Regions from separate parts of the Pantoea sp. B65 genome, predicted to be linked through region 3. Evidence: predicted binding sites of a transcription regulator. Region 3 holds the regulator's gene; each other region holds the start of a gene.
What was found. The regulator PurR, encoded in region 3, represses purine synthesis genes. The targets are predictions, from matches to a motif close to CANGCAAACGTTTGCNTG.
Positions count from the first base shown of each region.

Region 1: the regulator PurR is predicted to act here: its motif matches at 3,607-3,624, upstream of purL (phosphoribosylformylglycinamidine synthase).
Region 2: the regulator PurR is predicted to act here: its motif matches at 6,391-6,408, upstream of carA (glutamine-hydrolyzing carbamoyl-phosphate synthase small subunit).

Region 1 is NZ_JAHXPU010000016.1:110,497-120,482, forward strand. It holds gene JWF83_RS05930 (MurR/RpiR family transcriptional regulator) at 1-415, opposite strand, end outside; gene yfhb (phosphatidylglycerophosphatase C) at 678-1,316, shown strand; gene tadA (tRNA adenosine(34) deaminase TadA) at 1,435-1,959, shown strand; gene mltF (membrane-bound lytic murein transglycosylase MltF) at 1,984-3,444, opposite strand; gene purL (phosphoribosylformylglycinamidine synthase) at 3,713-7,603, shown strand; gene JWF83_RS05955 (sensor histidine kinase) at 8,276-9,703, shown strand; gene qseG (two-component system QseEF-associated lipoprotein QseG) at 9,768-9,986, shown strand, end outside.
Region 2 is NZ_JAHXPU010000023.1:144,889-154,874, forward strand. It holds gene ribF (bifunctional riboflavin kinase/FAD synthetase) at 1-122, shown strand, start outside; gene ileS (isoleucine--tRNA ligase) at 228-3,044, shown strand; gene lspA (signal peptidase II) at 3,044-3,550, shown strand; gene fkpB (FKBP-type peptidyl-prolyl cis-trans isomerase) at 3,554-4,024, shown strand; gene ispH (4-hydroxy-3-methylbut-2-enyl diphosphate reductase) at 4,005-4,958, shown strand; gene dapB (4-hydroxy-tetrahydrodipicolinate reductase) at 5,341-6,162, shown strand; gene carA (glutamine-hydrolyzing carbamoyl-phosphate synthase small subunit) at 6,631-7,773, shown strand; gene carB (carbamoyl-phosphate synthase large subunit) at 7,788-9,986, shown strand, end outside.
Region 3 is NZ_JAHXPU010000036.1:515-10,500, forward strand. It holds partial or broken gene JWF83_RS14335 (RHS repeat-associated core domain-containing protein) at 1-891, shown strand, start outside; gene JWF83_RS14340 (YnhF family membrane protein) at 984-1,073, opposite strand; gene purR (HTH-type transcriptional repressor PurR) at 1,374-2,399, shown strand; gene punR (DNA-binding transcriptional activator PunR) at 2,431-3,339, opposite strand; gene punC (purine nucleoside transporter PunC) at 3,453-4,658, shown strand; gene cfa (cyclopropane fatty acyl phospholipid synthase) at 5,066-6,214, shown strand; gene JWF83_RS14365 (riboflavin synthase subunit alpha) at 6,321-6,971, opposite strand; gene JWF83_RS14370 (MATE family efflux transporter) at 7,205-8,578, shown strand; tRNA gene JWF83_RS14375 (tRNA-Val) at 8,730-8,806, shown strand; tRNA gene JWF83_RS14380 (tRNA-Val) at 8,821-8,897, shown strand; tRNA gene JWF83_RS14385 (tRNA-Val) at 8,953-9,029, shown strand; gene JWF83_RS14390 (alpha/beta hydrolase) at 9,076-9,918, opposite strand.

The DNA.
Region 1 (9,986 bases), on a different contig from region 3:
CGCCAATGCCAACCAGCACAATACGATGTGCCGACTTCAGCAGACGCAGTGTCTCCAGCAGTTTCTCTTCGCTGTTAATATCCAGGGTGGCGCGGATCGCCGATTGCTTCTCGGCAAACAGTTTTTCGCCCACCACCTTTAACGGGTCGTCACTTAAAATCTGGTTATGAACGGTAATCGCATCTTTATCAGAGAGTGATTCGCTGAGTGCCAGTTTCAGTGCCGGAAAACCTTTATACCCCAGCTTTTGCGCGAACTTGACTACGCTGGACTGACTGACGCCGGACTCCTCCGCCAGCTTTTGCGAGCTGAGGTGACGAGCGCGATCCGGCTGCGACAGCAGGAAATCCGCCAGCCGACGTTCATTTAACGCCAGCCTCGGATAGAGCTGACGAATGCGCAGCAGTGAACTCATTCTGTGTACCTCTGATTGATAAGTCAGCCGGATAATCCATACCGCTGCCGGCTGATGTCCTGAATATGAATAACTTAGTCTACCGTGCCTGGCGGTGCGATCCATGATTAAAACAGGTAAAAAGGGTAACTCGTGCGGAAAAGTATCGATGTGGGAAAGCATCGGTTGAGTTTACCGCTTCTGACTACACTTATAATGGTAGCTCTGCGATGGCGACAGCGGTTGCCTGATAAATGGCACTATTTACCCTGAGGAGTATTTTTTGATTAAGGGATCACCAAGGCGCGTAGTATTTTTCGATTTAGACGGCACGCTGCATCAGCAGGATATGTTTGGCACTTTTATGCGCTATCTGCTGTGGCGTCAGCCGCTCAATCTGCTGCTGGTGGCGCCGCTGTTGCCGGTGGCGGGGCTGGGACTGCTGATTAAAGGGCGCGCCGCGCGCTGGCCAATGAGCCTGCTGCTGTGGGCGATCACCTTTGGTCATAGCGAGAAGCGTTTACAGCAGCGGGAACAGGCTTTTGCCCTGTGGTTCCGCCAGCGCGTGACCGCTTTTCCACTGGTGCAACAGCGTCTGACCGACTACCTGAGCAGTGAAGATGCGGATGTCTGGCTGATTACCGGCTCGCCCCAGTCGCTGGTGGTACAGGTTTACCACGATTCTCCCTTTCTGCCGCGGGTGAAGCTGATCGCCAGCCAGATGGCGCGTGGCTATGGTGGGCGGGTGCTGGCGATGCGTTGTTTAGGCCACGAGAAAGTCGCGCAGCTGGAGGACCAGATAGGCACGCCGCTGCAGTTGTACAGCGGTTACAGCGACAGTAAGCAGGATAACCCGCTGCTGTTCTTCTGCCAGCACCGCTGGCGCGTCACGCCGACCGGGCAGCTGCAGCAGCTTGAGTAGGGAGCCAAATGCGTAGGGGCGTCATGTATGCCGCCGGTGCGAGGAATTTGCACCAAACCTGGTGACGAAGTTATTGCTGCCACAGCTTTCACTTAGTCTCCTTAGCGTTTTATGTATAATGCCCCCGCTTTTCCCCCCACTGGAGACTCAGGTGAGCGATAACAACGATGAATTCTGGATGCGTCACGCCTTAACCCTGGCACAGCGGGCCTGGGATGAGGGCGAGGTGCCGGTGGGTGCGGTACTGGTGCAGGGCGATCGGGTGATTGGCGAAGGCTGGAACCGGCCGATTGGTCATCATGACCCGACCGCCCACGCCGAAATTATGGCATTGCGTCAGGGTGGCAAGGTGTTGGAAAACTATCGTCTGATCGACACCACGCTTTATGTCACTCTCGAACCCTGTGTAATGTGCGCAGGCGCGATGGTGCATAGCCGTATCGGACGTTTGGTGTTTGGTGCGCGCGATGAGAAAACCGGCGCTGCCGGTTCGCTGCTGGATGTGCTGGGACACCCGGGAATGAATCACCAGGTGCAAATGACGGAAGGGATACTGGCGCAAGAGTGCGCAGCTATGTTGAGTGATTTTTTCCGTATGCGGCGCGAACAGAAAAAAGCTTTGCGTAAAGCCGCCAATCCGTAACGGCGGCCAGCGCCGCCGTGAGCATCAGTTAAGGGCGATCACCGGTTCAACCGCCGGGTAACCCTGGCCCAGTCCGGCTTCCAGCGCCGCCTGCTGTGCCAGCTTTCTCTCCTGATCCTGCAAATACCCCTCCAGACTGACCTGATAGCGGCGGATATTCTCCACATAGGAGTAGGCTTCATGGCCGCGTGCATAACCATAGGTGGTCTGATTGTAGTAGCGTTTCTGGCTAAGCATCGGCAGACGGATTTTGACGTCGGCCCAGCTGTCAGGATTGCCTTTCTGCTTCTCGGTAAGCTTGCGTGCATCCAGCATATGCGCATATCCCATATTATACGCCGCCAGTGCGAACCAGATGCGCTCATCTTCCGGGATGGTGGACGGGACTTTTTCCATCATGCGCTGTAAATATTCGCTGCCGCCACGAATGCTCTGCTCCGGATCCAGCCGGTCATCAACATTCAGACTGTCGGCGGTATTGCGCGTCAGCATCATCAGACCGCGCACGCCGGTGGGAGAGGTGGCTTGCGGGTTCCAGTGCGACTCCTGGTAAGAGATTGCCGCCAGCAGGCGCCAGTCGATCACGCTGGCATAGCGTTCAAACAGTGGTTTGATATCCGGCAGAATGTCGTCGATGGCGCGCAGAAAGGTGCTGGTATCGACGTAGTCGAAGGCGCCGACATGGCCGAGATATTTCTCTTCCAGCCGCGCCATGGTGCCTTCTTCACCCATCTGGCTGAAGAAGTCGAGCATGGCGGCGTTGAGACTGTCGTCGTCATCGCCGCGCTGCATATACCAGGTCACCGGCTCTTCATCGGTAATATCAAAGGCCACCGCCAGCTGCGGATGAATGCGCTGCAACAGACCGATAGTCACCGAATCGCCGACGGTATAGTCGAGTTTGCCATCCGCCACCGCTTCGAGCAGCGCTTTCGGGCTCTGATCGGTTGAAATGGCCCAGTCCAGCTCGGGGTACTGACTCTGTTTCGCATTACGCAGCGTCGATAAATAAGCGGAACCGGAAGCTACCGTCAGGCGGCCTTGCAGATCGCCCAGATTTTTTGGCCGCGGTTTACCGATACGGTACACCAGCTGCTGGGACACCGAATAATAGGTGGGGCCGGTACGAAAGCGTGTCAGGCGTTCACTGTTATAATTGAGACCGGCGGCGAGGATATCGGCTTTATCGTCGTCAAGGTCGTCAAACAGGTCGCTGAGGTTTTGACGTACGGTCACTTCCAGGCGCACGCCCAGATAACCGGCGAAACGTTTTGCCAGCTCGTAGTCCATACCGGCCGGTGATTTATTGACTGTGTAGTACGTTAGCGGGGAGTTTATGGTGCTGATTCGTAATACGCCCCGCGATTTTATCTGTGCGATTCGATCTCCCGACCCCCCGTGCCAGGGGATCGATGGCCACAATGCCAGCGCCAGCAGCACGGTGATCAGCCCGATCAACAGATAATTAATTTTTAGGCGTTTCAAATAGTTATCTCTCGGTTGCCCGCAGGCCTCTGTCTCTTTCGGCAGTATTAGTTATGGTTGATTTCCCAGAGCGTGGGGCATTTTGCGCAACAAAGCGTTGCGCCGCAACTTATTCAGCAAGTTTTGCGCAATTTTAAGCCAATTCCTGTATCCGAGAAATTGTGCGCAAACGGTTTCGTTGGGGGCGCGGATTCTCTATAATAGCGCCCGCTTTCCCTGTTGCGCCCAAAGAAGCGTCGCCCGGCGCTTCGAAGACGAGAGATCTTTGATGATGGAAATTCTGCGTGGTTCGCCCGCTCTGTCGGCATTTCGTGTAAACAAACTGCTGACCCGCTTTCAGGACGCTCACCTGCCGGTGAGTGATATTTACGCTGAGTACGTCCATTTTGCTGATGTCAGCGCAGCGCTGAACGCTGACGAAAAGGCCCGCCTTCAGCGACTGTTGAAGTACGGTCCGTCTCTCGCTGAGCATGCGCCGCAAGGTCGCTTACTGCTGGTGACCCCACGTCCAGGCACTATTTCTCCATGGTCTTCCAAAGCCACCGATATTGCCCATAACTGCGACTTACCGCAGGTGCTGCGGCTGGAGCGCGGACTGGCTTTCTATCTGCAGGCGCCGCAACTAAGCGAAGCGCAGTGGTCGCAACTGGCCGGACTGCTGCATGACCGTATGATGGAGACCATCTTCACCGAGCTGGCGCAGGCTGAGCAGTTGTTTGTTCACCATCAGCCACAGCCGCTGCAGAGCGTGGATGTGTTAGGTGAAGGACGCAATGCGCTGGTGCTGGCAAACCAGAAGTTAGGTCTGGCGCTGGCGGATGATGAAATTGATTATCTGCAGACCGCGTTTGAAAAACTGGGGCGCAACCCGAACGACATCGAGCTGTATATGTTTGCCCAGGCAAACTCCGAGCACTGTCGCCATAAAATTTTCAACGCCGACTGGATTATTGATGGTCAGCAACAGCCTAAATCGCTGTTTAAAATGATTAAAAACACCTTCGAACAAACCCCGGACTATGTGCTGTCTGCTTATAAAGACAATGCTGCGGTAATGGAAGGTTCGCAGATTGGCCGCTTCTATGCCGATGCTGATAAAGGTGTGTACGACTTCCATCAGGAAGATGCCCATATTCTGATGAAGGTAGAAACCCATAACCACCCAACGGCGATTTCGCCATGGCCAGGCGCCGCTACCGGTTCCGGCGGTGAAATTCGTGATGAAGGCGCCACCGGGCGCGGTGCCAAACCGAAAGCCGGTCTGGTAGGGTTCTCGGTATCCAACCTGCGTATCCCGGGCTTTGAACAGCCGTGGGAAGAGGATTTCGGCAAACCAGACCGCATTGTTACCGCGCTGGACATTATGACCGAAGGCCCGTTGGGCGGCGCAGCATTCAATAACGAATTTGGTCGTCCGGCGCTGAATGGTTACTTCCGTACTTATGAAGAGCGCGTCAACAGTCATAACGGCGTGGAACTGCGTGGTTACCATAAGCCGATTATGCTGGCGGGCGGTATCGGTAATATCCGTGCTGACCACGTACAGAAAGGCGAAATCACCGTTGGCGCCAAACTGATTGTGCTGGGTGGACCGGCAATGAATATCGGTCTGGGCGGTGGTGCGGCTTCCTCAATGGCGTCAGGCCAGTCGGATGCCGATCTTGATTTTGCTTCGGTACAGCGTGATAACCCGGAAATGGAGCGGCGTTGTCAGGAAGTGATCGACCGTTGCTGGCAGCTGGGCGAAGACAACCCGATTCTGTTTATCCATGACGTTGGCGCTGGCGGACTGTCGAACGCGATGCCGGAACTGGTCAGCGATGGCGAGCGCGGCGGTCAGTTTAATCTGCGCGATATCCTCAACGATGAGCCGGGAATGAGCCCACTGGAAGTGTGGTGCAACGAGTCTCAGGAGCGTTATGTGCTGGCGGTTGCGCCGGAGAAACTGGCGCAGTTTGACCGCCTGTGTAAGCGTGAGCGCGCACCTTATGCGGTGATCGGCGAAGCGACCGAAGAGCTGCATCTGACCCTGTCCGACAGCCACTTCGATAATAAACCGATCGATATGCCGCTTGACGTTCTGCTGGGTAAAACGCCGAAGATGACTCGCGACGTTGCCACTCTGCAGGTTAAAGGCGAAGCGCTGGTACGCGATGGCATCTCAATTGAAGATGCGGTGAAGCGTGTACTGCATCTGCCAACCGTGGCTGAGAAAACCTTCCTCGTGACCATCGGCGACCGCAGCGTGACCGGTATGGTGGCGCGCGATCAGATGGTCGGGCCATGGCAGATCCCGGTGGCGAACTGCGCGGTAACCACCGCCAGCCTCGACAGCTATTATGGTGAAGCGATGGCGCTGGGCGAGCGTGCTCCGGTGGCGCTGCTGGATTTCGCCGCTTCCGGTCGTCTGGCGGTCGGTGAAGCGCTGACCAACATTGCCGCAACGCAGATCGGTTCGCTGAAACGCATTAAATTATCGGCAAACTGGATGGCCGCGGCCGGACACCCGGGCGAAGACGCCGGTTTGTACGCCGCGGTGAAAGCGGTTGGCGAAGAGCTGTGCCCGGCCCTTGGTATCACCATTCCGGTGGGCAAAGACTCGATGTCGATGAAAACCCGCTGGCAGCATGGCAGTGAACAGCGCGAAATGACCTCGCCGCTCTCGCTGGTGATTACCGCCTTTGCCCGCGTTGAAGATGTGCGTCGTACCGTAACGCCGCAGCTGCAGCCGCAGCAGGATAACGCGCTGCTGCTAATCGATTTAGGTGACGGCCACAACGCGCTGGGCGCCACCGCGCTGTCACAGGTTTATCGCCAGCTGGGCGACAAACCGGCTGACGTGCGTGATGCGCAGAAACTGGCTGGTTTCTTTAACGCTATTCAGACGCTGGTGGCGGATGAGAAACTGCTGGCTTACCACGACCGTTCCGACGGTGGTCTGCTGGTCACGCTGGCCGAGATGGCATTTACCGGCCACTGTGGCGTCAGCGTGGATATCGCCGCGCTGGGCAGCGATAGTCTGGCGGCCCTGTTTAACGAAGAGCTGGGGGCGGTAATTCAGGTTGCTGCTCAGCATTGTGATCAGGTCCGGCAGGTGCTGGCCGACAACGGTCTGGCAGACTGCGTCCACTACCTCGGCCAGGCGCAGAGCGGCGATCGCTTTGTGATCAGCGCCGGTGATAAAGCCGTATATAGCGAAAGCCGTACTACGCTGCGTACCTGGTGGGCGGAAACGACCTGGCAGATGCAGCGCCTGCGTGATAACCCGGTATGTGCCGACCAGGAACACGAAGCGAAGAAAAACGACAACGATCCTGGTTTAAATGTCAGCCTGACATTTAAACCGGAAGAGGATGTTGCCGCTCCGTTTATCGCCACCGGCGCGCGTCCGAAAGTTGCGGTACTGCGTGAACAGGGGGTTAACTCTCATGTGGAAATGGCGGCGGCCTGGCATCGTGCCGGTTTCGACGCGGTCGATGTACATATGAGCGATCTGCTGGCTGGCCGTCGTGGGCTGGACGACGTGCAGGCGCTGGTTGCCTGTGGTGGTTTCTCGTACGGTGACGTACTGGGCGCCGGTGAAGGCTGGGCGAAGTCGATTCTGTTTAACAGCCGCGTGCGTGATGAGTTTGAAACCTTCTTCCATCGTCCACAGACGCTGGCGCTGGGGGTGTGTAACGGCTGCCAGATGATGTCTAATCTGCGCGAACTGATCCCGGGCAGTGAGAACTGGCCGCGCTTTGTCCGTAACCAGTCCGAGCGTTTTGAAGCCCGCTTTAGCCTGGTGGAAGTGGCCGCCAGCCCGTCGCTGCTGCTCGCCGGTATGGCCGGTTCACGTATGCCCATCGCGGTTTCTCATGGCGAAGGCTTTGTCGAAGTGCGTGATAACGCGCACCTGGCGGCGCTGGAGCATCAGGGGCTGGTGGCACTGCGTTACGTCGACAACTTCGGCAACGTCACTCAGGATTATCCGGCGAACCCGAATGGCTCACCAAACGGTATTACTGCGGTATCTAACGAAAGTGGCCGCGTGACCATTATGATGCCGCATCCGGAGCGCGTATTCCGTACCGTCAGCAACTCCTGGCATCCAGCCGAGTGGGGCGAAGACAGTCCATGGATGCGTATTTTCCGCAATGCGCGTAAGCAACTGGGCTAACCCGCCTGCTAACATATCGCCAGAAGGCCGGATTGTTCCGGCCTTTTTTATGGGCTTCAGACGCGGCTGGCGGCCGGTGTTACCCCCTCCCGCACAGGGAGAATGCTGGAAAAGAAGCCGGTTATTAGCAGGTGTTGCATATTTACGACAATCACCGGGTAATGATGTCTCCAAAAGGAGACATTTAACTCATTGATTTTGCTGTGCGTCTGCGAAAATTCCGAATGCTGTTCCTTTTTGGCGACACTCTGACTGACCAGACGGTAAAATTTAATTGTGATCCAGCGCTCATTTTTTATATTTCATATACAAAACAATGACATGTAATTTTATTGAAAACATGGCACGCAGATTGCAATATATTCTGCAGTGGCTCATTCACCCTGTTATGACAGCCCTGCGCAAGCGGACAAGCGCTTCATAAAACTTCGAATGACGCACAATACGGTGCCTGCCGTCCACCAGACCGATAATAGTTCACTTTGTGACTTTATCAGACATCGGACGCAACGTTGAGTGAGGCACCACCTATTCAGAGACGCTGATATTATCTCAGCGTACCAAAAACGGCAGATTCCCTGAATCTGCCGTTTTTCTTTTCCGCACGCGCGCTTTCCTCCTGGCTCACACTCAGCTAGCATCAACAGCAGATTTTGCACAGGAATCAATTTTGTGAAGAAATGGCGTCTTTTTCCGCGTTCGCTGCGGCAACTGGTTTTGATGGCTTTTTTGCTGGTGCTGTTGCCGCTGCTGGTACTGGCCTGGCAGGCGTGGGAGAGCCTGGCGGCGCTCAGTGACCGTGCGGCAGATACCAACCGTACCACCCTCACGGATGTGCGGCGCAGCGAAGCAATGGCGCGTACCGCGCTGGAGCTGGAGCGCAGCTATCGCCAGTATTGCGTGCTGGACGATCCGATGCTGGCGCGTCTGTATCAGACGCAGCACAGCCGCTATTCACAGATGCTTGATGCGCATGCCCCGGTGCTGCCCGATATTCGTTATTATCGTAGCCTGCGTCAGTTTCTTACCCAGCTTTCCCAGCTACACTGCGAAGACAGTAACCCGGTAAAAGCCGCGGCGGAAAATCTTGTCGGCTTCTCCGAGGCGAACGGCCAGATGGTGCAGGCGACACGCGAAGTGGTCTTTTCACGCGGACTGCAACTGCAGCGCGAAATCGCCGATCGCGGTCAGTACTTTGGCTGGCAGGCCCTGATCCTGTTCCTGGTCAGTCTGGGCCTGGTATTGCTGTTTACCCGCATGATTATCGGCCCGGTGAAAGGGGTTGAGCGGATGATCAATCTGCTTGGGGAAGGACGGCCGCTGGGTAACAGCGCGCTGTTTAAAGGCCCGCGCGAGATCCGCTCTCTGGGACAACGCATCCTGTGGCTTAGCGAGCGTCTGGCATGGCTGGAGTCGCAGCGGCATGAATTTTTACGCCATATCTCGCATGAATTAAAAACGCCGCTGGCCAGTATGCGCGAGGGCACCGAATTGCTGGCCGATCAGGTTGCCGGACCGCTTACCGCCGATCAGAAAGAGGTGGTCAGCATTCTTGACCAGAGCAGTCGCCATCTGCAGAAGCTGATTGAACAACTGCTGGATTACAACCGTAAACTGGCGGACGGTCCGACGGAACTGGAAGCCGTGGCACTGGATGATATTGTTGAGATGGTAGTTTCCTCACACAGTCTCACCGCACGCGCTAAGCTGATTCACACCGAGATCGATCTTCAGGTCACGCAGTGTCATGCCGAACCGATACTGCTGATGCGTGTCATCGATAATCTCTACTCTAACGCGGTGCACTACGGTAGCGAATCCGGTAAGATCTGGTTGCGTAGTCACCAACAAGGGCAGCGTGTTTTTATTGATGTGGCGAATACCGGTACGCCGATCCCGACGGAAGAGCAGGCGATGATTTTCGAACCCTTTTTTCAGGGGAGCCTGCAGCGTAAAGGGGCGGTAAAGGGCAGTGGACTCGGGCTGAGTATTGCCAAAGATTGTATACGGCGAATGCAGGGTGATCTTCACCTGGTGGCAGCAGATGGTGATGCAGACGTTTGCTTCCGTATCGAATTAAATTTAAACGCCGGGAAATGATAAACCAATGAAATTCCATTTTTTTTCTGCCATGGCCGTCCGGTCGACCGGCAGGATCTCCGCCATGGTCTTTCCGCTGCTACTGGCCGCATGCGCGCAGCCGGCGCACCAGACACAACACCATAATAAAAAAAACGTGCTCCTGGAGCCGGAGATTAGAATCATCGATTACCTGTCGGTAAACTGTGAACGCGTCTGGCAGATTGAAGACGAAGAGAGCATGAAGAATCCCCTCTACTGGATGCGGGCCATGGATTGCGGCACGCGGCTGTCAGCGGCCGAT
Region 2 (9,986 bases), on a different contig from region 3:
ATGTGGTGCTCTGTGAAAAAATCCGCAACGAGCAGCGATTCGCATCGCTCGACGCGCTGAAAGAGCAAATTGCTAAAGATGTGGTGACTGCCCGAAATATTTTTGGGCGATACCCAAAGTAAGTGGCGTTGCAGCAAGGCGGCAACAGAACGTGCGTCCGCTGCAACTTCAGCTACCAGCGGTATAAAACACCGGTTTAAGAACCGACATACGGAACCGAGAATCTGATGAGTGACTATAAATCTACCCTGAATTTGCCGGAAACGGGGTTCCCGATGCGTGGCGATCTGGCCAAACGCGAACCGGGAATGCTGCAACGTTGGTATGATGACAATCTGTACGGCATCATCCGCGAAGCCAAAAAAGGGAAAAAAACCTTTATTCTGCACGATGGCCCTCCTTACGCGAACGGCAGTATTCATATTGGTCACTCAGTTAACAAGATTCTGAAAGACATTATTGTGAAGTCTAAAGGCATGGCTGGCTATGATTCGCCATATGTGCCGGGCTGGGACTGTCATGGCCTGCCAATCGAACATAAAGTTGAGCAGATGATCGGTAAGCCTGGCGAGAAAGTGAGCGCCGCTGAGTTCCGCGCGGCCTGCCGTAAATATGCCGCTGAGCAGGTTGAAGGCCAGAAGAAAGACTTTATCCGTCTGGGGGTACTGGGTGACTGGGACCATCCTTATCTGACGATGAACTTCCAGACCGAAGCCAATATTATCCGTGCGCTGGGTAAAATCATCGGCAATGGCCATCTGCATAAAGGCGCCAAGCCGGTGCACTGGTGTCTGGACTGTCGTTCAGCGCTGGCCGAGGCGGAAGTGGAGTACTACGATAAAACCTCACCTTCGATTGACGTGATGTTTAATGCGGTGGATAGCGCCGCGGTTGCCGCCAAATTTGCCGCGACCGGTGTTAACGGCCCGATTGCGCTGGTGATCTGGACCACCACCCCGTGGACCATGCCGGCTAACCGCGCCATTTCACTGCATCCGGAATTTGAATACCAGCTGGTGCAGATCGACGGTAAAGCGCTGATCCTTGCCAAAGATCTGGTGGAAAGCGTGATGAAGCGTGCTGGCGTCAGCAGCTGGACGGTGCTGGGCAGCACCACCGGCGCCACGCTGGAGCTGATGCGTTTCCAGCATCCATTCCTCGGCTTTGATGTGCCGGTGGTTCTGGGTGAGCATGTGACCCTTGATGCCGGTACCGGCGCGGTGCATACCGCTCCCGGCCACGGTCCGGATGACTTTGTTATCGGTCAAAAATACGGTCTGGAAACCGCCAACCCGGTAGGGCCGGACGGCTGCTTTATCACCGGCACTTATCCAACGCTGGATGGGGTACAGGTATTTAAAGCCAACGATATGATTGTTGAGCTGCTGCGCGACCATGGCGCATTGCTGCATGTCGAGAAGCTGTTCCACAGCTATCCGCACTGCTGGCGCCATAAAACGCCAATCATCTTCCGTGCCACGCCGCAGTGGTTTGTCAGCATGGATCAGAAAGGCCTGCGTGCGCAGTCACTGAAAGAGATCAAAGGCGTGCAGTGGATCCCGGACTGGGGCCAGGCGCGTATTGAATCGATGGTCGCTAACCGCCCTGACTGGTGTATCTCTCGTCAGCGCACCTGGGGCGTGCCGATGGCGCTGTTTGTCCATAAAGAGACCGAGCAGCTGCATCCGCGTACGCTGGAACTGATGGAAGCGGTGGCGCAACGTGTCGAAGCTGATGGTATTCAGGCCTGGTGGGATCTCGACGCGAAAGATCTGATGGGCGATGAAGCCAGCGATTATGTGAAAGTGCCGGATACGCTTGATGTGTGGTTTGACTCCGGTTCTACCCACTCTTCGGTGGTGGATGTGCGTCCGGAATTTGGCGGCAACAGCGCAGATATGTATCTGGAAGGTTCGGATCAGCATCGCGGCTGGTTTATGTCTTCCCTGATGATTTCTACCGCGATGAAAGGCAAAGCGCCTTATCGTCAGGTACTGACCCACGGCTTCACCGTTGATGGTCAGGGCCGTAAGATGTCGAAATCTATCGGTAACACCGTCAGTCCGCAGGATGTGATGAACAAACTGGGCGGCGATATTCTGCGCCTGTGGGTGGCATCAACCGATTATACCGGTGAAATGGCGGTATCGGACGAAATCCTGAAGCGCTCTGCCGACTCTTACCGTCGTATCCGTAACACCGCACGTTTCCTGCTGGCTAACCTCAATGGTTTTAATCCGGAAACCGATATGGTGAAACCGGAAGAGATGGTGGTGCTGGATCGCTGGGCCGTAGGGCGGGCGAAAGCGGCACAGGATGACATCCTTGCCTCTTACGCCAGCTACGATTTCCATGAAGTGGTACAGCGTCTGATGCAGTTCTGCTCGATTGAGATGGGCTCCTTCTATCTGGATATCATCAAGGACCGTCAGTACACCGCGAAAGCCGATGGCCTGGCGCGTCGTAGCTGCCAGACCGCGCTGTGGTATATCGCCGAAGCGCTGGTGCGCTGGATGGCGCCGATCATGTCGTTTACCGCTGATGAGATCTGGGGTTACCTGCCGGGCAAACGCGCACCGTATGTGTTTACTGAAGAGTGGTTCGACGGCCTGTTTGGCGTGGCGGAAAATGAGCCAATGAATGACGCCTTCTGGGACGACCTGCTGAAAGTGCGCGGCGAAGTTAACCGCGTGATTGAGCAGGCGCGTGCCGATAAACGTATCGGTGGTTCGCTGGAAGCGGCAGTCACGCTGTACGCCGATCCGGCGCTGGCGCAGAAGCTGACCAGCCTGGGCGACGAGCTGCGCTTTGTACTGCTGACCTCCGGTGCGCAGGTGGCGGATTATGCGCTGGCGAGCGCGGAAGCGCAGCAGAGCGAACTGCTGAAAGGTCTGAAAATCGCGCTGTACAAAGCCGAAGGCGATAAATGTCCGCGTTGCTGGCATTACACTACTGACGTGGGTCAGAATGCGGAGCACGCAGAGGTTTGCGGTCGCTGTGTCACTAACGTAGCCGGAGACGGTGAAGAGCGTAAGTTTGCCTGATGCGTAAGCCACTTTTATCGACCGGATTGCGCTGGCTGTGGCTGGTGCTGGTAGTCATCGCCATCGACTTTGGCAGCAAGCAATGGATTATGGATAATCTGATGCTGCACCAGTCGATGCCGATTATGCCGTACTTTAATTTCTTCTACGCCCATAACTACGGCGCGGCGTTCAGTTTCCTTGCGGATAAAGGTGGCTGGCAACGCTGGTTCTTTGCCGGTATTGCCGTGGCGATTGTGGTGGCGTTGCTGGTGATGATGTATCGCGCATCCGCCAGCCAGAAGCTTAATAATATTGCCTACGCGCTGATTATTGGCGGCGCGCTGGGCAACCTGTTTGATCGTTCGTATCACGGCTTTGTGGTCGATTTTATCGACTTCTATGTTGGTGACTGGCACTTTGCCACCTTTAACATCGCCGATTGCGGTATCTCTATTGGCGCCGCATTGATCGTCCTTGAAGGGTTTTTTACCCCTTCCGGAAAGCAGGCTAAACAGAAAGGGTAAGGCATGACTGATTCTGTACAGCGCAATAGCGCGCTGCTGGTGCATTTCACGTTGAAGCTGGAAGATGGTTCAACGGCGGAGTCGACGCGCGCCAATGGCAAGCCTGCGCTGTTTCGTCTTGGCGATGGCAGTTTGTCGGAAGGTCTGGAACAGGCGCTGCTCGGGCTGAAGTGTGGCGATAAGCACCAGTTCAGTCTGCCGCCGGAATCGGCGTTTGGCGCTGCCAGCCCGGACATGATCCAGTATTTCTCCCGTCGTGATTTTGCTCAGGCGGGGGAGCCGGAAATTGGTGCTATTATGCTATTTACCGGTATGGGTGGTAGCGAAATGCCAGGCGTGATCCGGGAGGTTTCCGGTGATTCAATCACCGTCGACTTCAATCATCCCCTGGCCGGACGCACCATTCAGTTTGATATTGAAGTGCTGGAGATCGATCCGCAGCTGGAGGGGACCAATGCAAATCCTGTTGGCTAACCCACGTGGTTTCTGTGCCGGTGTTGATCGCGCCATTAGCATCGTGGAACGCGCGCTGGAGATGTACGGCGCGCCAATCTATGTGCGTCATGAAGTGGTGCATAACCGCTATGTGGTGAACAGCCTGCGCGAGCGCGGGGCGATCTTTATTGAAGAGATTGCCGAAGTGCCGGATGGCTCGATCCTGATTTTCTCCGCCCATGGCGTTTCTCAGGCGGTGCGGGCAGAAGCGCGTACGCGCGAGCTGACCATGCTGTTTGATGCCACCTGTCCGCTGGTAACGAAAGTGCATATGGAAGTGGCGCGCGCCAGCCGTAAAGGCACCGAGGCGATCCTGATCGGTCATGCGGGTCACCCGGAAGTGGAAGGCACCATGGGGCAGTACAGCAATCCGCGCGGAGGCATGTACCTGGTGGAATCGCCGTCTGACGTCGACAAGTTGCAGGTGAAAGACGAAGAGAACCTGTGCTTTATGACCCAGACCACCCTGTCGGTGGATGATACTTCGGATGTTATCGACGCCCTGCGTCTGCGCTTCCCGAAAATCATCGGGCCGCGCAAGGATGATATCTGCTATGCCACCACTAACCGTCAGGAAGCGGTGCGCAGTCTGGCGCGGGATGCTGATGTGGTGCTGGTTGTCGGATCGAAAAACTCCTCCAACTCCAATCGCCTGGCCGAGCTGGCGCAGCGTGCCGGTAAACTGGCGTGGCTGATCGACTCCGCTGAGGATATTCAGGAGAGCTGGCTGCGCAATATTCAGTGTGTCGGCGTCACCGCCGGCGCTTCAGCACCGGATATTCTGGTACAGGATGTGATTAAACGGCTGCGCGAACTGGGCGGCGAACCGGCGATCGAGTTGAGTGGTCGTGAAGAGAATATCGTGTTTGAAGTGCCGAAAGAGCTGCGCGTGGAAGTTAAGCAGGTAGATTAAACCCTGCGGGCGGTGTTTTCGCCGCCCGTGGCGGCCAAATGACCTGTATTTAAGGATCTTATCCGCTTTACGCCGTTACCCTGGTGGAGAGACTGTTGACCGCTCTGTCTCTTTCCCGGTTTTCTCAAGGCTTGCCGATTTGCAACCTCACAGCCCTGTTTCAGGCGTTGAACCCCATACTTTAGCCAGTTTCAACGCCAGTCCCCGGCCTGGCCGGCGATAACGCCGCCTCTGCAATATTCCCCTCCGCGATTCAGTTTTACTGATAATCCAGGCCAGCTGGCGTAAAATTCTTATTATGTAGTGATTATTGTGGCGTCAATGTAGCCGCCTCGTTAACCTTATTGTCGCTTGCAGGCACAGATATGTCAGGGAATCCAATATGAGTCATTCAGAAATCCGTATTGCTATCGTCGGCGCCGATGGGCGCATGGGGCGCCAGCTAATTCAGGCGACGCAGCAGGCAGCCGGCGTGCGCCTCGGGGCGGCACTGACCCGCAGCGGTTCTTCGCTGGTGGGTAGTGATGCGGGTGAATTAGCCGGGATCGGCGTTATCGGGATTAAGGTGGGCGACAACCCCGATGCGGTGGTTAATGATTTCGATATTTTGATCGATTTCACCCGCCCGGAAGGCACGCTGGAGTATCTGGCGTTCTGCCGTCAACATCAGAAGGCGATGGTGATTGGTACTACCGGCTTTGATGATGCCGGTAAAGCGGCGATTAAGCAGGCCTCAGCGGATATTGGCATCGTGTTCGCCGCTAACTTTAGTGTCGGCGTTAACCTGGTGCTAAAGCTGCTGGAAAAAGCAGCAAAAGTCATGGGCGATTATGCCGATATAGAAATCATCGAAGCGCATCACCGCCATAAAGTGGATGCGCCATCAGGCACCGCACTGGCGATGGGGGAAGCGATTGCGGATGCGATGGACTGGGATCTGAAACAACATGCGGTCTACGCGCGTGAAGGTTATACCGGTGAGCGTGCCGCGCATAGCATCGGTTTTGCTACTGTGCGCGCCGGCGATATCGTCGGTGAGCATACGGCGATGTTTGCTGATATTGGCGAGCGTGTAGAGATTACCCACAAGGCTTCCAGCCGCATGACCTTCGCCAATGGCGCTGTTCGTGCTGCTCAGTGGTTAAATGACCGTAAAACCGGTCTTTATGATATGCGGGACGTGCTGAGTTTAGATAGTTTGTAATGTGTTGCGACCATCGTGATGTGGTTATTTCAATCATAAGGTTCTGATTGATAGGGCAATAATTTATTGCCCTTTTTATTTTTATTAAAAATAAGGCTTTGATGTGTTTTTGTAGATTAAGTGTGGTTAATCTGCATTTAATCGGTAAAAAAAGAGCGCAAAATGTCCGTTTTTGACCATTTGGTCTGGTTTTGCGGGCTGTCAGATTGGATTTTTATTTCATTTCACCAGTCAACCGGTTTTATCAGCCGGATATCACCCCTTTTCAGCATGAATCTTCCGAGTTTCCTTCCAGTTGGCTAAAAAAGCATGAAAAACTGGCTCTCAGGGTAGACAATGGCGAAGGCGATCATTAGAATGCGCGCAATTTGCCAAAAATCGACATCTCAGGCGGTTTTTGCATTGATTCAGGCTATGATTATGAATTAATATGCAGATATTGTGACTGTTTATTCCCTGGAGGACGTTTTGATTAAGTCAGCGCTATTGGTTCTGGAAGACGGAACCCAATTCCACGGTCGGGCCATTGGGGCAGAAGGATCGGCAGTGGGGGAAGTGGTTTTCAATACTTCAATGACCGGTTATCAAGAAATCCTCACAGATCCTTCCTATTCCCGCCAGATCGTCACTCTTACTTATCCTCATATTGGCAATGTCGGCACTAATGCTGCTGACGAAGAATCCTCCCAGGTACATGCGCAAGGCCTCGTCATCCGTGACCTGCCGCTGATCGCCAGCAACTTCCGTAATGAAGAAGGGCTGTCCGAGTACCTGAAGCGCCATAACATTGTGGCGATTGCTGATATCGATACCCGTAAGCTGACCCGTCTGCTGCGTGAAAAAGGCGCACAGAGCGGCTGCATCATCGCCGGTGACGTAGCGGATGCCTCACTGGCATTGCAGAAAGCACAAGCCTTCCCCGGCCTGAAAGGTATGGATCTGGCAAAAGAAGTCACCACCCAGGAGTCTTACAGCTGGCTGCAAGGCAGCTGGACGCTGGAAGGGGGGCTGCCATCGCAGAGTACCGACCTGCCATTCCATGTTGTTGCCTACGATTACGGCGCGAAACGCAATATCCTGCGTATGCTGGTGGATCGCGGCTGTCGCCTGACCGTTGTCCCGGCGCAGACTCCGGCGGAAGAGGTACTGAAACTCAACCCGGACGGCATCTTCCTGTCAAATGGCCCTGGCGACCCGGAGCCTTGCGACTACGCTATCAGCGCGATTAAATCATTCCTGGAAACCGATATTCCGGTGTTCGGTATTTGTCTCGGCCATCAGTTGCTGGCGCTGGCCAGCGGCGCGAAGACGGTCAAAATGAAACTTGGCCACCACGGCGGCAACCATCCGGTGAAAGACCTGGATAATAATCGCGTGATGATTACTGCTCAGAACCATGGTTTTGCGGTCGATGAAAATAATATGCCGGCAAACCTGCGTGTGACGCATAAATCGCTGTTTGACCATACGGTGCAAGGGATCCACCGCACCGATAAAGCGGCGTTCAGCTTCCAGGGACACCCTGAAGCCAGCCCGGGTCCGGCCGATGCCGCACCGCTGTTCGATCACTTTATCGAACTGATCGAAGCTTACCGTTCAACCGCAAAATAATCAGGAGCGACAAAATGCCAAAACGTACCGACATAAAAAGTATCCTGATTCTTGGCGCTGGCCCGATTGTTATCGGCCAGGCTTGTGAATTTGACTACTCTGGCGCGCAAGCCTGTAAAGCGCTGCGTGAAGAGGGTTACCGCGTTATCCTGGTGAACTCTAACCCGGCGACCATTATGACCGACCCGGAAATGGCCGATGCAACCTATATCGAGCCGATTCACTGGGAAGTGGTGCGCAAAATTATCGAGAAAGAGCGCCCGGATGCCGTACTGCCAACCATGGGCGGTCAGACCGCGCTGAACTGTGCGCTGGAACTGGAACGCCATGGCGTACTGGCTGAATTTAGCGTCACCATGATTGGCGCGACCGCCGATGCTATTGATAAAGCAGAAGACCGCCAGCGCTTTGATAAAGCGATGAAGAAAATTGGTCTCGATACTGCCCGCTCCGGCATCGCGCATACCATGGAAGAGGCGCTGGCGGTTGCTGAGCAGCTTGGCTTCCCGTGTATTATCCGTCCCTCTTTTACCATGGGCGGCACCGGTGGCGGTATCGCTTATAACCGTGAAGAGTTCGAAGAGATTTGTGAGCGTGGCCTCGACCTGTCTCCGACCAGTGAACTGCTGATTGATGAGTCGCTGATTGGCTGGAAAGAGTATGAGATGGAAGTGGTGCGCGATAAGAACGACAACTGCATCATTGTCTGTTCGATCGAAAACTTTGACGCCATGGGCATCCACACCGGCGACTCCATCACCGTAGCGCCAGCACAGACCCTGACCGACAAAGAGTATCAAATCATGCGTAACGCCTCGATGGCGGTACTGCGTGAGATTGGCGTCGAAACCGGCGGTTCCAACGTGCAGTTCTCGGTGAACCCGGAAAATGGTCGGATGATCATTATCGAAATGAACCCGCGTGTTTCCCGCTCTTCAGCCCTGGCATCGAAAGCAACCGGCTTCCCGATTGCTAAAGTGGCCGCCAAGCTGGCGGTTGGTTTTACGCTGGACGAACTGATGAACGATATCACCGGTGGTCGTACCCCGGCATCGTTTGAACCGTCCATCGACTATGTAGTGACTAAGATCCCGCGCTTTAACTTCGAAAAGTTTGCCGGTGCTAACGACCGTCTGACCACCCAGATGAAATCTGTCGGTGAAGTGATGGCTATCGGCCGCACCCTGCAGGAATCAATGCAGAAAGCGCTGCGCGGCCTTGAAGTCGGCGCCAATGGCTTTGATCCGAAAGTCAGCCTTGACGATCCGGAAGCGCTGACCCGCATTCGCCGCGAGCTGAAAGATGCCGGTGGCGACCGTATCTGGTATGTGGCGGATGCGTTCCGTGCCGGTATGTCGGTTGATGGCGTGTTTAACCTGACCAATATTGACCGCTGGTTCCTGGTGCAAATTGAAGAGCTGGTGCGTCTGGAAGAGCAGGTGGCTAAGCAGGGCATCAACGGTCTGACCAAAGATTTCCTGCGTACCCTGAAGCGTAAAGGCTTTGCCGATGCCCGTCTGTGTGACCTGGCGGGGGTCGCGGAATCGGAAGTGCGTAAACTGCGTGAGCAGTACAATCTGCACCCGGTCTACAAGCGCGTTGATACCTGTGCGGCTGAATTCGCTACCGATACTGCCTATATGTACTCCACCTATGAAGAAGAGTGTGAGGCCAACCCGAACAGCGACCGTGAAAAAATCATGGTTCTGGGCGGTGGCCCGAACCGTATCGGTCAGGGTATCGAATTCGATTACTGCTGTGTGCATGCCTCGCTGGCGCTGCGTGAAGACGGTTACGAAACCATTATGGTTAACTGTAACCCGGAAACTGTCTCTACCGATTATGACACGTCAGACCGTCTCTACTTTGAGCCGGTAACCCTCGAAGATGTGCTGGAAATTGTGCGCATCGAAAAACCAAAAGGGGTTATCGTGCAGTACGGTGGCCAGACGCCGCTGAAACTGGCGCGCGCGCTGGAAGCTGCCGGGGTACCGATTATCGGTACCAGCCCGGATGCGATTGACCGTGCGGAAGACCGTGAGCGTTTCCAACAGGCGGTTGACCGTCTGGGCCTGAAACAGCCGGCTAACGCCACGGTTACCGCGCTGGAGCAGGCGGTGGATAAGGCGGCGCTGATTGGCTATCCGCTGGTCGTGCGTCCTTCCTACGTGCTGGGCGGTCGGGCGATGGAGATTGTTTACGATGAAATCGAC
Region 3 (9,986 bases):
TATATAATGGTAATCAATAACCCGGTGAGCTATCGTGATCCTGATGGGTTAATGCCACATAGAATTTATCCACCTGGCGAGCACCCCGATACTGATCAACGCATCTATAAAAAACTATCACAATGGACGGCAATGCATGGTGCTGAAATTATCGCTGAGAATCTGACGATCATTGCACAACAAGATAAAGAGAAACGGGTAGTGATTGAAAATAGTTTAAAACGCGCTAAAACGGTACTGGATAGGGCTCTGCTTATGGCACATAGTCATCCTTCCGCCACACAAACGCTGCTTGAACCCTATATAGGTAAAGCTGATGTTGAGTTATTTTCATCATTAGTCAAAGTTTGGGCGATGACCAGAGATGTTATTCAGACGATTCGGAATGATACAGTAAAACGCTCGCGATTTTCCCTAATAAGATATTTGCATGAAAAATCCGATGTTATCGCTGCGGCAATAGCTGATGAGGGCGCAGTTATTCTGGCTGAAAGCTTTTTTAGCGACTCCCCTGAGGTCAGGGTTAAAAATCTGATTCACGAATACAGCCATATGGAAACATTCAAAGATACCGCTTTGGGATTGAGTGTAACCGGTCCGGAAACGACCGATTACTGGTATCTTGATGATGAAATGACGGCAGAGCATTCCACAGATATTTTGTCACAGGGTATTATGGGGATCAAAGAAGAGGAAGGGATTTTCCAGACGGATGCTATCAGGAATAAAATAAGAGAATTAACCGGATACCCTACCCTGACGCGCAGGCAAGCTGTACGCGGCTTTAATAAATATCTTTGGATCCGTCAGGCGCTGGGGGTGCTTAATCCCGATACTGTCGCCGGATCGGGGATGGCGATTTACCGTGCCAGCGCTCACTATTTTGCGTAACATCAACGCATAGATGCAAAAAAAAACGCCTGACGCATACCCCATCAGGCGTTTCTTACCGCTAGTGGAAAAACCGCCGGGTGGTGAGAAAATCAGTTCATCACCGCAACAAAGCTAAAAGCGATAATCACTAACAGTGAGCCAACGGTGGTCATCAGAGATAACTTCAGATTGGTATCCATACTACGCTCCTAAAAGACCCATAAGTCATGAGTATACAATCAATAACTGTGTGGATTTTCCCACAGTTGCAAGTAAAAATCTCGTTTTCTTCTCACAGCCTTGATAGAATTCTTTTTTTCCGTTGCGCAACAACTGCAACACCGCGTTACTTGCCGTGTTTCCTGACGTCATTCTCCTTCCCGACGTCACTCAGAATGCAACAATGAACCCCCATGGCCGCCTGAAAATCGCCAGGGGTACGCAAACGTTTAACATGCTATTTATCAATGCGTTGAGATAAGCGCAGGAGTACCAGTTTAATGGCAACAATTAAGGATGTGGCGAAACGCGCCGGTGTTTCCACCACCACCGTTTCACATGTCATCAATAAAACACGCTTTGTCGCTGAAGATACGCGCGAAGCGGTTTGGGCCGCCATCAAAGCGCTGCACTACTCGCCCAGCGCCGTTGCACGTAGTCTGAAGGTTAACCATACCAAATCGATTGGTCTGCTGGCGACCTCCAGTGAAGCGCCCTACTTTGCTGAAATTATTGAAGCGGTAGAGACCCGCTGCTTTGCCAAAGGCTATACGCTGATCCTCGGTAACGCCCATAACGATCTGCAAAAGCAGCAGGCGTATCTGTCGATGATGGCGCAAAAACGCGTCGATGGCCTGCTGGTGATGTGTTCTGAGTATCCGGATGACCTGCTGAAAATGCTGGAAGAGAATCGCAATATCCCGATGGTGGTGATGGACTGGGGCGAATCGCGCGGCGACTTTACCGATACCGTGCTGGATAATGCCTTTGAGGGTGGTTATATGGCGGGTCGCTATCTGATCGATCGCGGCCACCGCGATATCGGCGCGATCCCCGGCCAGCTGGAGCGTAATACCGGCGGCGGCCGTCATGCCGGTTTTCTGAAAGCGCTGCACGAAGCCAGCATCCATGTGCGCGATGAGTGGATTGTGCAGGGTGACTTTGAACCGGAATCCGGTTATCGCGCCATGCAGCAAATTCTGTCGCAGAAGCAGCGGCCAACCGCAGTGTTTTGCGGCGGCGATATTATGGCGATGGGGGCGATTTGCGCCGCCGATGAGATGGGCCTGCGGGTGCCGCAGGATATTTCGGTGATCGGTTATGATAATGTGCGTAACGCGCGCTATTTCACACCGGCGCTGACCACTGTGCATCAGCCAAAAGAACGTCTCGGGCAAACCGCCTTTGATATGCTGCTGGACCGCATTACCAGTAAACGCGAAGATCCTCAGACCATTGAAGTGCATCCTTCACTGATCGAGCGCCGTTCCGTCGCCGATGGCCCATTCCGCGATTATCGTCGCTAATCTTCTGGCCGGCCACGGCGGTGGCCGGTGATCACGCCTCGTGCAACCACTCGGCATTCATGGTTTCCGCATCGCCCAGATAATCCAGTAGCCAGCTCAGCGCCGGCGACGCGCTCTGTTCTGCCCAGCTGACGCAACATGGGCTGTCGGGAAAACCCGCCGGCAGGCTCAGCTCCGTCAGTTCGCCACTGGCGAGCAACGGTGCGGCGAAGTGCCCGGGCACCATACCAACGCATAATCCCGCCAGCAGACAATCAAAGGCGGTATCCCAGTCCGGCGCCACCAGACGCCGCTGATTATCCAGCGTCCAGGTAATCCGCTTCGGTAAGCTGCGCGAGGTATCTTCCAGCACCAGCGACGGCCACTGACGAATCGTCTCTTCCTCTATCGTTCCCTGCTGCCGCGCCAGCGGATGTCCGGCACTGACCACGCAGCGCCAGTTTAGCGCCCCCATATCGCGAAAACCAAAACGCCCGCCGACCGGGATCGCCTGGGTGGCGCCAATCGCCATATCAACCCGCCCGTCCACCAGCGCATCCCAGACGCCATTAAATACCTCATGGGAAACCAGCAGTTCCATATCCGGGAAATGGCGATAGAAATCGAGTACCAGCTGGCGGCTGCGCTGCGGTTTAACAATCAAATCGATCGCGATACTTAACTGCCCGCGCCAGCCATTGGCCACCTGCTGACACTGACGGCGGGTGGCAAGCATTTTTTTGATAACAGCGCGGCCTTCCTGAATAAAAACTTTACCGGCAGCGGTAAGTACCACATCGCGATGGCGGCGTTCAAACAGCTGAACCGCCAGCCACTGCTCCAGCTGACGTACGGTATAGCTGACCGCCGAGGGCACACGATGCAGCTCACTGGCGGCGGCGCTAAAACTGCCGGTACGTGCAACCGCATCAACCACTTCAAGAGAATGTTCTGACCACATATCCTGCCTGCAAAATTTTTCAACGCAATAGGCAAATATTAGCGTTTCACAAGCCACAGTGCACCCGCTTACACTCTGCGCGTTACATCACCTGCATAAAAAAGAGTTATCTGATGATCAAGTCAAAAGGATTTATTGTTTACCTGGCGCTGTTAAGCATGCTGGGTTTTCTTGCTACCGATATGTACCTGCCGGCGTTTGGCGCCATGCAACAGGACCTGCACACCCATCCTGGCGCTATCAGCGCCAGCCTGAGTATCTTCCTTGCCGGTTTTGCCTGTGCGCAACTGTTCTGGGGGCCACTGTCGGATCGCATCGGGCGTAAACCGGTGCTGGTAATGGGGCTGAGTCTGTTTGCCCTCGGTTGCGCCGGTATGCTGCTGGTGCAGGATGCCACCCTGCTGCTGGTGTTGCGCTTTATCCAGGCGGTGGGGGTCTGTTCCGCAGCGGTCAGCTGGCAGGCGCTGGTCGTCGACCGCTATCACGGTGCGCAGGCTAATCGTGTCTTCGCCACCATTATGCCGCTGGTAGCGCTCTCTCCGGCGCTGGCGCCGCTGCTGGGCGCCTGGCTGCTGAACCATTTTAGCTGGCGCGCGATCTTTGTCGCACTGCTGCTGATTGCGCTGGCATTGCTGATCCCGACGCTGCGGCTTAAATCTGCGACAGTAAAAAACCGCGTCAGCGTGCAACCCCTGGTCAGCTTTCTGCTGTTGCTGAAATCGCGCATCTGGAGTGGCAATGTGCTGATTTATGCCGCCTGTTCCGCCAGTTTTTTTGCCTGGCTGACCGGTTCGCCGTTTATTCTTGCCGATCTGGGGCTGACGCCAGGCGATATCGGTCTGAGTTATATTCCGCAAACGCTGGCTTTTTTACTGGGTGGTTTTGGCTGTCGCGCGTTGCTACAGCGTCTGGCAGGCGCCACCCTGTTGCGCTGGCTGCTGCTGGGTTATGCCATCAGCATCAGCGCCATCTTTGCCGTGGCGCTGTCCGGCCAGGTAACACTGACGGCGCTACTGGTCCCGTTTTGCGGTATGGCGATGGCGAATGGCGCGATCTATCCGATTGTGGTGGCTAACGCACTGCTGCCCTTCCCCGAGGCCACCGGAAAAGCCGCAGCATTACAGAATATGCTGCAACTCGGTCTGTGCTTTCTCGCCAGCATGGCCGTATCGACGCTAATTGCCGAAACGCTGCTGACCACCACCGCAATTATGTTGCTGACCGTTGTTCTTGCTTTGATCGGATATGCGCTACAATTTCAGCGCAAGAGCGAAAAACAGCGGTTGGTCAAAGCAGTCGACGCCACATCACATCAGTGAATGAAATCATTTAGTTAGCTCGCTAACAATATTGTATTGAATATTGCCTGCCGTGAGCATATACTCATCTAAGGCAATATTATATAACAATAAATTAACATTATTTGGTCAGACCTGACAGGGCTGTCGTGGTGTTTTACGGCGTGGCATTCGCAACGCATCTCTGCAGGACCAAACCTGAGTATCGATATTGCAGCCAGTCGCGGGAAACCGGGGCAGCATATCTGCCGCCTGCGCTACTAACATCGCTGCAGCATCAGTAAGGCAAGGTATTTTTCGTTCATTTTCAATCCTCTGTTAAACGTCGGATATCAGGCGCACGGATTTTCCGTGAGTTCTCTCACAATCCTGTAGAAATTAGCTATTCTAATTCTCAGGTTCTAATCACAGCAGGTGATGGAGAAGCTATGAGTTCATCGTGTATAGAAGAATTGGGCCTGGAAGAAAATCACTGGTATCGCATCGTCCATGAAATGCTGCAGGTAGCCGGTGTGGAAGTGAATGGCTCTCACCCCTGGGATATCCAGGTGAAAAATCCCGATTTTTTCCGGCGTGTATTGCAGGAAGGCTCACTGGGGCTCGGCGAAAGCTATATGGATGGCTGGTGGGAGTGTGAACGCCTCGATATGTTTTTTCATCGGGTGTTAAAACATAAACTTGACCAGCAACTCCCGCGCCATTTCAAAGATACGTTGCGCATCGCAGCGGCACGGCTGACTAATCTGCAATCAAAAAAACGCGCCTGGATTGTCGGCAAAGAGCATTACGATCTCGGTAACGATCTTTTCTCATTCATGCTCGATTCCCATCTGCAATACTCCTGCGGTTACTGGAAACAAGCGAAGACGCTTGAAGAAGCGCAGCAGGCCAAGCTGAAAATGATCTGCGAAAAACTGCAGCTGCAGCCAGGCATGTCGCTGCTGGATATCGGCTGCGGCTGGGGCGGTCTGGCGGCGTTTGCCGCGCGCCATTATCATGTCAGGGTAGTCGGCGTGACTATCTCTGCCGAGCAACAGAAACTGGCGCAACAGCGTTGCGAGGGTCTGGACGTGACCATCCTGCTGCAGGATTATCGCGATCTGGCGCAGAAGTTTGACCGAATTGTTTCCGTGGGGATGTTTGAACATGTCGGGCCGAAAAATTATGCCACCTATTTTGACGTTGCCGACCGCAATTTAAAACAGGATGGCATTTTCCTGCTGCACACCATTGGCACGATTAAAACCGATATGAACGTTGACCCGTGGATTGATAAATATATCTTCCCGAACGGCTGTCTGCCGTCGATACGTCAGATTGCCGATGCCAGTGAGCCGCACTTTGTGATGGAAGACTGGCATAATTTTGGTGCGGATTACGACACCACCCTGATGGCATGGTATCAGCGTTTCCTTGAAGCCTGGCCGCAGCTGGCGGAAGATTACGGCGAACGATTTAAACGGATGTTTAGTTACTACCTTAATGCCTGTGCCGGTGCTTTTCGCGCCCGCGATATCCAGTTGTGGCAAGTGGTATTCAGCCATGGGATTGAGGGTGGATTGCGGGTACCGCATTAACGACGGGATGTATTAATGCAAAGGGAGGCATTAATGCAAAGGGAGGCATTAATGCAAAGGGAGGCATTAATGCCTCCCCTACGGTTAGGGTGTGATAGATCGCCCTTTATTGTTCTGCCGGGGATTCCGCTTCCGCCAGCAGCGCCGCTTCGCGCTGTGCCAGAACCCGCTCCACCGTTTCCACTATCGCCTGGGTCTGTGGGTCAATTTCAATATTGACACGCTGCCCCAGTTTTTTCTCGCCCAGCGTGGTACGCGCCAGCGTCTCGGGGATCAGGTGCACGCAGAATTTACTTTTAGTGACATCTCCCACCGTCAGGCTAATACCGTCAATACCGATATAACCTTTACGCAGAATAAATTTCATCACCTCTGCATCCTGCGGTTTAAACCAGATTTCGCGATTATTCTCTGAATTAATAATCTTGCAGATCTCAGCGGTGGTCATAATATGGCCGGACATTAAATGGCCGCCGATCTCATCGCTAAATTTCGCCGCACGTTCCACGTTAACTTTATCGCCGCTCTCCAGCTCACCGAGATTGGTAATACGCAGCGTCTCTTTCATCAGATCAAAACTGACCTGTTCACCGTCAACCCGGGTAACCGTCAGGCAGCAGCCGTTATGGGCCACCGAGGCGCCTAAGGCCAGGCCTGGCATCATCTCAGCCGGTAATTTGACGATGTGCGTACGGAAATTGGTTTTCTCTACAATAGACAGCACCTCAGCGGTGCCCTGCACAATACCAGTAAACATGCTTCAAGCCTCAGTCTGTTTTTGGCAATCTTAACACATCTGCCATGCTGCTCTGATACCAGCCGGCAGCAACCTGTGCTGAGTGTATAACATAAAGAGCGATTATCAGGCCAGGTGATTGGCTTAAAGCGCCACGACCGTTACACTACGCGGCTTAATCTACTGATTTATATTCATTCGCCCATCAGGGCGTTAAATTTTTTCACCCTGATAAAACCAGACAAGGTGTTTGTGTGCAGAAGTATCTGACAGAAGCGCGTCAATTATTAGCCCTCGCCATCCCGGTGATCCTCGCGCAAGTCGCGCAGACCGCCATGGGTTTTGTCGATACCATTATGGCCGGCGCCGTCAGCGCCACGGATATGGCCGCCGTCGCAGTCGGCACCTCCATCTGGTTGCCGACCATCCTGTTTGGTCATGGCCTGGTGCTGGCCTTAACGCCGATTGTTGCGCAGCTTAACGGTTCCGGCCGCCGCGATCGCATTGCCCATCAGGTTCGCCAGGCCTACTGGCTGGCGGGATCGGTTGCCGTACTGATTATGCTGGTGTTGTATAACGCCGGCTTTATCATCAGCGCGATGAAGGGGATGGACCCGGAGATGGCGCGTATTGCCATTGGTTATCTGCATGCCCTGCTGTGGGGGGCGCCTGGTTATTTATTCTTTCAGGTGGCGCGTAGCCAGTGTGAAGGGCTGTCGAAAACCAAGCCTGGTATGGTTCTGGGTTTTATCGGTCTGCTGGTCAATATTCCGGTTAACTACATTTTTATCTATGGCCATTTCGCTATGCCGGCGCTGGGCGGCATTGGCTGTGGCGTCGCCACCGCCTCGGTATATTGGGTGATGTTTATTCTGATGAAAGCCTGGATCAATCGCGCCTCTTCACTGCGCGATATCCGCTTAGCCAGCCGTTTTGATGCCCCTGACTGGAAAGTTCTCTACCGCTTAGCCAGCCTGGGTATGCCGGTGGCGCTGGCGCTGTTTTTCGAGGTGACACTGTTTGCGGTGGTGGCGCTGCTGGTGGCGCCATTGGGTATCGTCAAGGTGGCCGGCCACCAGATCGCACTCAACTTCAGTTCGCTGATGTTTGTTCTGCCGCTGTCGCTGGGAGTGGCAACCACCATTCGCGTCGGCTTTCGTCTCGGCCAGGGATCCACCGAAGGCGCCCGAATCGCGGCATGGACCGCGCAGGCGGTTGGCGTGATGCTGGTATCGGTTACCGCCACCTTTACGGTGATTTTCCGCGAGCAAATTGCGCTGCTGTATAACGATAATCCGGAAGTGGTCACGCTGGCGGCGCAACTGATGCTGCTGGCGGCGATTTATCAGTTTTCCGACTCCATTCAGGTGATTGGCAGCGGGATTTTGCGCGGTTATAAAGATACCCGTTCGATCTTCTTTATCACCTTTATCGCTTACTGGGTGCTGGGGCTGCCGGCGGGTTATGTGCTGGCGCTGACCGACTGGGTGGTGCCCGCTCTCGGTCCGGCCGGGTTCTGGTGCGGCTTTATTATTGGCCTGACCTCATCGGCGGTGATGATGATCTGGCGGATGCGCCGGTTGCAGCAGCTACCGGCGGAAGTGATCCTCGCACGCGCAGCACATTAATTTTTGCCTCCGGTCGTGCGGCGCACGTTTAAAAAAACGGCGTGTCGCACAGTTGCGCAGCAATCGGCAACAAAAATAGATGTTTCCGCTTGCCAGCCGGATAAGCTGCCGTTAATATTCGTCCCCGTTGTCAACACGATAGCGATTGATTGCGTTCTTAGCTCAGTTGGTTAGAGCACCACCTTGACATGGTGGGGGTCGGAGGTTCGAGTCCTCTAGAACGCACCAAAGCACCAGTTTGTGCGTCCGTAGCTCAGTTGGTTAGAGCACCACCTTGACATGGTGGGGGTCGGTGGTTCGAGTCCACTCGGACGCACCAAAATGGGTTGCCGTTTTAACTGCCATAATTCGCCATCGTTTAATCATAGTTATTTGCGTTCTTAGCTCAGTTGGTTAGAGCACCACCTTGACATGGTGGGGGTCGGAGGTTCGAGTCCTCTAGAACGCACCACTCCCCTGTTGCCGCAATACTCTCCCGGTTTCCCTCTGAAATCAGCTTAGCGCTGAAAATGATGCATAAAAGCTTTTTGCAACGCCAGCATCGACACCGACTGGTGTGACTGATCCGCATGAATAAATAGCTCAAGCTGTAGATCGGTTATCGCGCCGGCCTGTAGCGTCCACGCCAGCTCCCTGATGCCATCCACCATGCGCCGTTGCCTGCGATGCCGGGTCAGCGTAACCCGTTCCTCCTCCGCCAGCCCCAGCTCCCAGCGTTGCAGCGACTGCTCATATTCCCCCACCGAAAGAAACAGCACCGATGGCTGCTGCAGGGTCGGCTGCCGGGCAAAATGCGCGGCTACTTTACTGATATAGCCATCATTCCACCAGACTGACGGGCTTGACGCATAGTAGTGGCTAAAGCTGTCACTGCGGGTAAATAGCGTATTGAGCGTAAACAGTCCGCCATAAGAGTGGCCGAACAGCGCCTCGCGCTGCCGGTCGATCGCCAGCCATTCGCCAACCCGGCACTTCAGCTCCTGGCGGATAAAGGCCAGAAAAGCGTCCGACTGCCCGGCCATCCCCGGCGGATACCAGCCGCCATGCGGACTGGCTTCCGGCGTCAGCTGTTGCACGGCCGGGCGATAGTCGCGCTCACGCCGGCTGCCGTCCGGGTAATCAATCGCCACCACTACGCCGGGGGTCATGCCGCAACGCGGGTGCGCCAGAGTACGCATCAGATGTTCCGCAATCGGAAAATGGCTGGCGCCGTCCAGCAGATAAATAACCGGCCACCCCTGTTGCGGCGGCGTTTCATCCGGCCAGCACAACTGGATACGGTAATCGCCGCAGGCTGATGAATGGAAAATTTCTTCCCGGCTATGACAGAACTGATACATATGGCTAAATTCCCGCTTCTGTTATCCACTGATTATCGCTGGTATGATCACAATATCTATCATACTGA